Regions from separate parts of the Exiguobacterium sp. s191 genome, predicted to be linked through region 2. Evidence: predicted binding sites of a transcription regulator. Region 2 holds the regulator's gene; each other region holds the start of a gene.

Region 1 (3,124 bases), 1.6 Mb from region 2:
TAATGACGTCATCGGCTTCACTGAAGCGAACAAGACGAAGCAACAAGAAGAGAATCAACCCCGTCGTCGCAGCGAGAATCATTGATCCGGTCTGTAGTTGTACGATCAAGGTCGCGATGACGACGACTCCACTTAAGACAAGCTTCGTTTTCGTGATGACCGGGATTTCATAATCGTCCGGTGCGATGTCGCGCATCTCATACGTGCGCTCTTTCCGGTACGTGTACAAACCGATCAAGAGACCAACGACCATTCCGAGTGCTGGAATCGCCATCGCTTCGATGACGGAAGCTCCAGCAGTATCGAGACCATTTGCCTTCAAGTTCTTTAGTAGAATCTGGTTGAGGTAAATATCTCCGAATCCAACCGGTAAGAACATGTACGGTGTCACAAGACCGAACGTCATGATGATCGCAATCCGGCGACGGTCCATCTTCAATTGATTGAACAGACCAAGAAGCGGCGGAATGATGATTGGAATGAACGCGATGTGGATCGGCAACACGTTTTGTGAACTGATCGCAAGCAAGAGAATCGCGAACAAGATGAATCCTTTTAATTTTTTGACGGAAGCGGCACTTGCGTTACCACGCGAACGCGCAATCAAAGAGTGCGCGAGTGCATCCGGTAAGCCCGTTTTCGAGAGGGCGACAGCGAACGCACCGAGCATCGCATAGCTCAGGGCGATTTCGGCCCCGTCACCAAGACCACCGGAGAATGCTTTTGTCGTCGCAGTCAGGTCAAGACCACCGACGAGACCACCGGCAAACGCACTGATGACCATCGCGACCACGATGTGGACGCGGAAGATCGCTAAAATAAATAGTAAAAAGACGGCAAACAATACGGCGTTTATCATTCAGTAAAACCACACTTTCTTTTGTTATCACTGTACTATACTAAAGTATCTTACAGCCATGTTAGAATGCTGTCAAGAGTAAAAGTCTGACCTCGTAATCGAAAGATGAATGATACGCTTTTTAGCTCTCCACAAGAAGTTACATTCTGTTATACCCTGAAGCTTAAAGTGAGAAGCGTTTTGAACACTGAAAATGACTCATACAAAAAACGTGCCATCCTTCTCCGTTACGAGAAAATATGGCACGTTATCTTTAAATTAAGACGGAGTAGAATATCCGAGTCTATTTGCGTTTCTTCTATAGAGAGTGATCAGCAATCGACGACGTCAAGTTTACCAGTCCCTGGATCGATGACGAGTCCGTGGACATTCGTTCCTGGCGGTAGTAATGGGTGGTTCTTCACGAGGCTGACCGAGTGAGCGACGCTTTCTTGAACTGACGTGAAACCACGCAACCATTGATTCAAATCAACGCCAGATGCTTCGAGCGTGTAAAGAATCTGTTGGTCGATGCCCCGATCCTTCATCTCGTTGATCATGTGGTTAGGATCAATCGTGCTCATGCCGCAGTCGTGGTGACCGATGACGACGACTTCTTCAGCACCAAGGGCATACAACGCGACGAGAATCGAGCGCATGACGGAACCGAATGGGTGCGATAGGATAGCACCGGCATTTTTGATGATCTTCGCATCCCCGTTCTTAAGACCAAGTGCGTGCGGGAGGAGCTCCGTCAAGCGGGCATCCATACACGTCAGGATGACGACCTTTTTGTCTGGGAACTTGTCCGAGACGAACTGCTCATACTGTTTTTCGGCGACGAATCGCTCGTTGAAGGCTAGCATTTCCTGTACAACTGACATTCAAGTGTCCTCCTTTAGTGGTAGCTCTTAATATGTACCCCATATCAGAATACAAGATGATGAAACGGCTATCAAGTCAGGAAAATGCGAGGTGTGACAAATCGCACACATCTATGTACATGAAGCAAAACGATGAAAAAGAGGAATTCACAACAGTTGTAAACGCTATCAAAGGTGTGAGGGAATTCACAGGATGGTCATGCACAAAACAGGAAAAAGGGGTTATGATTGATTTGTGAAGGAAAGCACAAACTATTGAAAAACAGCTTGGCATTCCTGACATAATGGTTGGCAAATCAAACTCAGATTCGTTCCACGACAGGGAGGAAACCACTCATGGCTGTGAAAGAAAAAACAAAAACGACGGCAACGCCGGTCGAACAAGCAGTTGGACAAATCGTTGAAAAAGGGCAACGTGCATTACAAGAATTACTGACATTCGATCAAGAAAAAATCGACACGATCGTCCGGGATATGGCACTTGCCGGACTCGAACAGCACGTCGAACTCGCTCGTCTCGCAGCAGAAGAGACGGGACGCGGTGTCTTTGAAGATAAGATGATTAAAAATATGTTTGCGACAGAATACATCTACAACAGTCTACGTCATGAAAAAACAGTCGGGATTTTAGAAGAGGATGTCCAAAACGGCATCACCTATATCGCTGAACCGGTCGGTGTCGTCTGTGGTGTCACACCGGTCACGAACCCGACATCAACGACGATGTTCAAAGCATTGATTGCGATCAAGACACGCAACCCAATCGTCTTCGCGTTCCACCCGTCGGCACAACGATGTTCCGTCGAAGCAGCGAAAACACTCCGTGACGCAGCCATCAAAGCCGGGGCACCAAAAGACTGTATTCAATGGGTCGAAGAACCATCACTTGAAGCAACGAAAGTCTTGATGAACCATGAAAACATCGCCATGGTCCTTGCGACAGGTGGAGCAGGAATGGTCAAATCAGCGTATTCAACAGGTAAACCGGCACTCGGTGTTGGACCAGGGAACGTCCCTTGTTACATCGAACAGTCAGCGAAAGTCAAACGGGCAGTCAGCGATCTCGTTCTTTCAAAAACGTTTGATAACGGGATGATTTGTGCGTCTGAGCAAGCTGTCATCGTCGACCAAGAGATTTATGCGACGGTTCGTGCGGAAATGGAAGCACTCGGTTGTTACTTCTGTACACCGGAAGAAAAACAACGCCTCGAATCACTCGTCATCAAAACCGATACATGTGCCGTCAACGCGGACATCGTCGGAAAACCTGCGACATGGATCGCAGAAAAAGCCGGCATCGATGTTCCGGAAACAACGGTCATGCTCGTCGCAGAACTCGAGCACGTCGGAGCGGCAGAACCATTGTCTCATGAAAAACTCAGTCCCGTCCTCGGTGCGTACC
Region 2 (3,124 bases):
ATTTTTGGACGTTGACGAGACGATCTTTGATCGACTCTTTTTCGGCATTGCTCAATGTGCTATACCGTTTGTTTTGAGCCTGGGCGATTTGAATCGCCGGTTTCTCCTCCATCTCGATGACGACACGGACTTTATCCGATTGTTTGTAGTTCTTCTCTTGCCCCGATTTCTTCAAAGAGAGCGCTTGCGGTTTTTGACCCGTTGCTTTGTCTTGCGACGACAGTGCACCTTGCGCACTGACTAGATTGGAAGACGTCATTAAGACGGCTGCCATAAGTGCAATCTTCTTCTTCATGCGTTCGTTTTCCCCTTTTCTGTAAAACCATAGTAGTACTACTGATAAAACAGTTAAACGAAAATTCTGTATATTTAGTTTAATGAATTTAATGGAAATAAACAATTTATATTTGCCTATTTTTTTAATTTATTTGTTTTACATGACATTTTATATTTTTAAGGAATTAAACTGGGAGTAAAATAAAAACTCCTCGAAGCCTCGAGGAGTTAGATGTTTGGTATTGGTGGAGACTATCGGGATCGAACCGACGACCTTTTGGCTGCCAGCCAAACGCTCTCCCAGCTGAGCTAAGCCCCCATGAATTATCTTTAGTATACGTATCACTAACTGCTTTATCAATATAAAAATAACGCTTTCATAAAAAAGAATTCCTTCCAAAAATCGTCGGAAGGAATTCACGATTCATTTATTCAATTCACGCATCAAATCCGCCTGTCGTTCAAGCTCTGCCTGTTGCTCGAGGATCAAGACTTTTTTGTACGTTCGCGCAGAAATCAAGATGCTGATCTCATAGAGAACGAACAATGGCACCGAGATCATCAAGTGTGACGTCACGTCCGGCGGTGCGATCAATGCCGCAACGACGAACAGCGCAAAGTACGCATATTTCCGATTCTTTCGCATGAAATATGGCGTCACGAGACCCAGACGTGTCAGGAACATCGTCACGACCGGCAATTGGAAAAGAAGACCGAACGGCATCGTCAACCGGATTAAGAAACTGAAGTAGTTCTCCACTCCGATGACTTGTTCGATTCCGAGCTCTTTCCCGAGATCCGTTGAGACTTCAAGCAAGAAGGGAAGCAACCAGAAATACGAGAAGGCTACGCCAGCCAAAAACAGAAAGAAGATGACCGGAATATACGTCAATGTCGCTTTTTGCTCCTTGTCATAAAGTCCTGGTCGGACGAATGCCCAGAGTTGATACATCCAGAACGGTGACGCTAAAATCAGCGCAATAATGAACGCAAGATTCAAATACAACATTAAAGGATCGGCGACGTTGAAGGCATTCAAACCGATACCGAGCTCTTTTAAGTCTGCTTGCAAGAAGCGGACGAGCGGTCGGACGAGCGGAAATGCGACAGCGAACAGGACGACGACGATGATAAGCGACCAGACGATCCGCTTTCGGAGTTCGTCAAGGTGCGACGTCATGCTTTGCTCTTGATCAACCGTCATGATTCAATCACTTCTCTTTCGGTTCGTCCTTTTTATCGTCGTCCATGATGCCGTTCGTGGCATTCTTGAACTCTTTCAATGTCTGACCAGCAGCACGTCCGAATTCTGGTAACTTCTTCGGTCCAAAGATGATCAACGCGACGACCGCGATTAATCCGATGCTCGCAGGTCCGATACCTAGTGTGAGCGGAATAAGGTTTTCCATTATGATTTCACTCCTTCAGCTGATTGCGAATAATGCTTCATGAAATAAACTAACGACTGCAACTCGATCGATAAATCAATGTGATGGACCCGGACGCTCGCTGGCACGTTCAACCGCGCTGGCGTAAAGTTCAGGATGCCTGTCACACCATACTCGACTAACTCATCCGCTACTGACTGCGCGAACTGGGATGGAACCGTCAAGATGGCAACATCGACCTGATTCGCTTCGATTTGTTCTTTCATGTCCGAAACATGATAGATTGGAACGTCATGCGTCGTTGTTCCGACCTTCTCTTCGTCCGCATCAAACGCAACGACTATCCGAGTACTATTATTCTTTAAAAAGTTATAATTTGCAAACGCTGTTCCGAGATGACCGACCCCGATTAAGGCAACATTCGTCACCTCATCTTGATTCAAGGTTTTGCGGAAAAACGTTAAGAGATGTTGAACGTTATATCCATACCCCTTCTTCCCTAATGCCCCAAAGTAGGAAAAATCGCGACGAATCGTTGCTGAATCAACCTTCACCGCCTCGCTTAACTCAGCAGAAGAGACGCGGAGCTTGCCTGAATTGTATAAACTTTGGATGAAGCGATAATATAGCGGCAACCGTTTTGCTGTCGCTTGTGGAATTTTTGTGTCTGGTCCATTCATCCTGCAGTTCCCCCTTCGGCCACATCCATCGTGGCACCCAAATCTTTGCAAAAAGCTTTCTACTCTCCTTGATTGTAAACCACTTCACATAGAGTCACAAATAATATATTCCGCAGGACCTCGCGCTTTTGTTCGTGATAGACTAAAAGGTGGAAGGATGGATGGAAATGATACTCTTACAAGTCAACCAACTCTCGAAATCATTCGGCGTCGAGCCGATTTTAGAAAATATCAAATTGGAAGTACAAGAGCGCGATCGGATTGCGCTCGTCGGACGAAACGGTGCCGGTAAATCGACCTTGCTCAAAATCATTGCTGGCGAACTCAGTCATGACTCGGGCGACATCATGAAAGGCAAGGATGTCAAAATCGGTTATCTCGCGCAAGACAGTGGTCTCGAATCGAACGAGACGATCTGGAACGAGATGCTGACCGTCTTTGAACATCTCCAAGAACAAGAACGGACATTGCGCCGGATGGAAATCGAAATGGGCATGGAGCATATCTTGAACGACCCGGTCGCTTACGATCGTCTCTTGAAGACATACGATCAAGCGCAACACGACTTCTCAGAAGCGGGTGGTTATCAGTTCGAAGCAAATATCCGCTCCGTTTTGCACGGCATGCGCTTTTATCCGGATGATTACTCGCGCCGGATTCAGACATTATCCGGTGGTCAACGGACACGGCTTGCCTTAGCAAAGATGCTCCTGCAAGCACCAGAGCTCCTCATTCTCGATGAGCCGACCAACCACCTCGATATCGATACGCTCGCGTGGC
Region 3 (3,124 bases), on a different contig from region 2:
GTTGAAGCAGTCGCTCCGTTTTAACGTCGAGTCCTGTCGTCGGTTCATCAAAGACGATGACGTTCGGTCGTTTCAAGAACGCGCGTGCCAACGCAACGCGCTGTTTCTCGCCACCTGATAGACCACGTCCACCTTCTCCGATCACCGTGTCGATCCCTTCAGGTAACGTCGCAATCAGCTCCTCGAGCCCTGCTGCCTGCGCCGCCTCAAAGATATCTTCCGGCGTCGCTTGACGGAGTTCACCGATCGCGATGTTTTCTGCCAGCGTTCCGGCATACAGATACGGATGCTGCGAGATGTAGCTCAACTGACGGAACCAGCTCGCTTCCTCCACCTGACTGCGATTAATCCCGTTGAGCAGAATCCGTCCTTCTTTTGGATCCGCGAGTCCGGCAATCAACTGTAAGACAGTCGACTTACCGGCACCACTGCGACCAATCAATGCCACCTTTTGATACGGCTCAATCGCAAGTGTCACGTCTTGTAAGGCAAAACGTCCTTCTTGATACGTAAAATCAACTTCATCCAAAACGATTCGTGGTGGACGGTTCATCGCAAGTTCTGATTGACCAAAGGCAACAGGACGATCGTCTGCCGTTAGTTCGGCTGCAATCTGTTTCGCTGCCGCGACACTACCGCGTCCCGTATGGAAGGCAGCTCCCATCTCTTTTAAGGCAAGATAGTATTCTGGTGCCAATACGAGCATCAGGAATGCCGGAATGAAGGTGATGCTTTGGAACAGAATCAAGCGCAGACTGACTTCAAGCGCAATCATTCCCATGCTGAGCATCGAGATGAACTCAAGCATCAACGACGACAAGAAGGCGAGCTTCAAGACCGTTAACGTCGCATCCCGGAAATCAAGACTGCTTTTTTCGATGACGTCACGTTGTCGTTTCGCACGACCAAATAACTTCAAGGTCGTCAGTCCTTGCAACGTATCAAGGAACGTTCCCGAGAATGCCGTCATCTTCTCGAGTTGAGCATCGGCCCGCTTTTGCGTCATGATGCCGATGATGATGTAGAACAACGGAATGAACGGTGCCGTAATCATCATGACGAGACCGGTGATCCAGTCATAGCTGAATGCCGCGATCAAGACCATCAAGGGAACAATCGTCGTCTGGACTACTTTCGGCAAGTACTGACTGTAGTAGCTGTCCATCTCGTCTACAGCGTCGAGCAAGACACTGACCTTCTGTCCCGCTTGCCCTTGTAGCATCATCTCGACCGAACGACCCGTGTATTTCGCAACGAGCGCTTCCCGAAGCGCCTGCTTCATGTGTGCCGATAACGTCGTACCGAGACGACCGTTCCAATACGTCACGGCGACCCGGAGCAACAGCATCCCGAGGACGACGAGCAGTAACGGAATGACGGCTTCAAACGGTTTTTCCTTCAAGAAAATCCGATCGACCGTCAACACGATACCATACGATTGACCGACGACCGCAACCCCCATCAGGAAAGCTGCAATAATGAATTGAATGAGAATACTGCGTGGAATCTCGACGATTCCTTTTAATGGATTCATATACAAACGTCCTTTCACAAAGTGTGAACGACTTTTAGTGAATATTTTCACATATCGTACATTCAGTATACCGAATCCGGAACGGGGATGCCATGCAGATGCTGTCGAAAAGGTGTGACGGTTTTGTGAGAGCATATGACTCGACAATTCTTTCGAATAAAACTATTATGGATATACATTATCCACGTTTAACGAAAGGGGATTTCTCATGCAAATGAAAACCGGGGTCGAGCAATCCGTCTACGCGATGTTGCTCTTGACCTTCCTTCCGGATCGCGCTGTGTTGCCCGGTGAATTCATCAGCCAGCAACTTGGTGCCTCGCCGACTTATTTCCAAAAGCTCTTACGAAAACTCGTCCAGGCGGATCTGTTGTATTCCGTACAGGGTGTCAAAGGCGGCTTTCGTTTACGGCGTCCGGCAGACGAAATTCAAATCTTTGACGTCTATCAAGCGATCGAGGGCAAGCAGACGTTGTATGCGTCAAGCGGTGTCTTCGAGGATTTGATGGGAATTCAGGAACAGGAAATCGGTCTACTCTCGAATCTGATGACAGAGGCGGAAGAGGCGTGGCAATCGACGTTGAAGCGCGAATCGATCGGCTCGATCCGTCAAGCGATTGATGCCTCCTGTCCACCGGAGCATTTAGAACGATTGCATGCGTTAATCACAGACCGGATGATGACACTTTAATGTACAGAAAGAGGTTTTTACTATGGTATTGAATCGTTATTTCGACTTATTCGACGCGTCACGCACAGACGCACATGCTTTCGAGGATCTCGTTTCCTTATTCACGACAGACATCACGTTCGTCTTGAACGGACAACCAAAGCACGGCATCGACGCCTGGAAACAGTTCGTCCGTCATGTGTTTACGGCGAATCAAGACATTAAGCACATGTATGCAGGCTGGGAAGAAACAACACCAGGAACATATGAAACACGCTGGGCAGTTTGCGGAAAACGGGCAGACGGTAGTGTCTTCACGCAAGACGGAAAAGATATCGCACGTCTCGATGAAAACGGACGGATCGCTTACCTGGAGAACGTTCCAGATGATCCGACGATGTTCCGTTCATAAGATGGCTTTTAAATACAAAAAACCTGTGTTCCGCGTAAGCAGAACACAGGTTTTTTGTATTTAGCGCTTCAGTACGAGCCGTTTCAACAAATAGCCCGTGATGACAAGTAATGATGCAATCGCGATATAGACCATGTAGACCAACAAGTCTGGCGCAAATCGTGACACGATGTACGTCAATACGACGACAGCCGTATACAGCAATAAAAATAGACTGATCTGCTTCAACTTCGACACTCTCCTTTGAATCCTTCCCTCTTCTTTACGGAAACGACTGGAAGATGTTTCAAAAGGACTGTCGTTGCTCTGTCTTATAGATTCTTCGCTTTGAATGTGTCTCCACCTTCGATCGTGCCGTTATCAAAGCCTTTTTGGAACCAACGCTCCCGTTGCGCCGATGTGCCGTGAGTGAAACTTTCCGGTACGACATATCCTTGTCCTTTCTCTTGTAACGTATCATCTCCGACAGCATTCGCTGCCGTCAACGCTTCTTCGAGATCGCCTTCTT

The links. Region 2 encodes Rex, which represses fermentation and respiration genes when NADH is low (regulators of the CRP and FNR family bind a similar motif). Its sites were predicted from a motif close to TTGTGAAATATTTCACAA; they were not measured.
Region 1: adhE (bifunctional acetaldehyde-CoA/alcohol dehydrogenase) is a predicted target of Rex. The motif match lies at 1,956-1,973, and genes of this name have one in related genera.
Region 3: cydD (thiol reductant ABC exporter subunit CydD) is a predicted target of Rex. The motif match lies at 1,570-1,587, and genes of this name have one in related genera.

The regions. Positions count from the first base shown of each region.
Region 1 is NZ_JACSNC010000001.1:557,690-560,813, forward strand. It holds gene KNQ09_RS02860 (Na+/H+ antiporter family protein) at 1-856, opposite strand, end outside; gene KNQ09_RS02865 (beta-class carbonic anhydrase) at 1,171-1,722, opposite strand; gene adhE (bifunctional acetaldehyde-CoA/alcohol dehydrogenase) at 2,059-3,124, shown strand, end outside.
Region 2 is NZ_JACSNC010000001.1:2,206,824-2,209,947, forward strand. It holds gene KNQ09_RS11520 (S8 family serine peptidase) at 1-295, opposite strand, end outside; tRNA gene KNQ09_RS11525 (tRNA-Ala) at 520-595, opposite strand; gene tatC (twin-arginine translocase subunit TatC) at 701-1,480, opposite strand; gene KNQ09_RS11535 (twin-arginine translocase TatA/TatE family subunit) at 1,488-1,685, opposite strand; gene KNQ09_RS11540 (redox-sensing transcriptional repressor Rex) at 1,685-2,344, opposite strand; gene KNQ09_RS11545 (ATP-binding cassette domain-containing protein) at 2,512-3,124, shown strand, end outside.
Region 3 is NZ_JACSNC010000002.1:41,623-44,746, reverse strand. It holds gene cydD (thiol reductant ABC exporter subunit CydD) at 1-1,534, opposite strand, end outside; gene KNQ09_RS11890 (Rrf2 family transcriptional regulator) at 1,743-2,225, shown strand; gene KNQ09_RS11885 (nuclear transport factor 2 family protein) at 2,248-2,616, shown strand; gene KNQ09_RS11880 (hypothetical protein) at 2,677-2,844, opposite strand; gene ypfJ (KPN_02809 family neutral zinc metallopeptidase) at 2,928-3,124, opposite strand, start outside.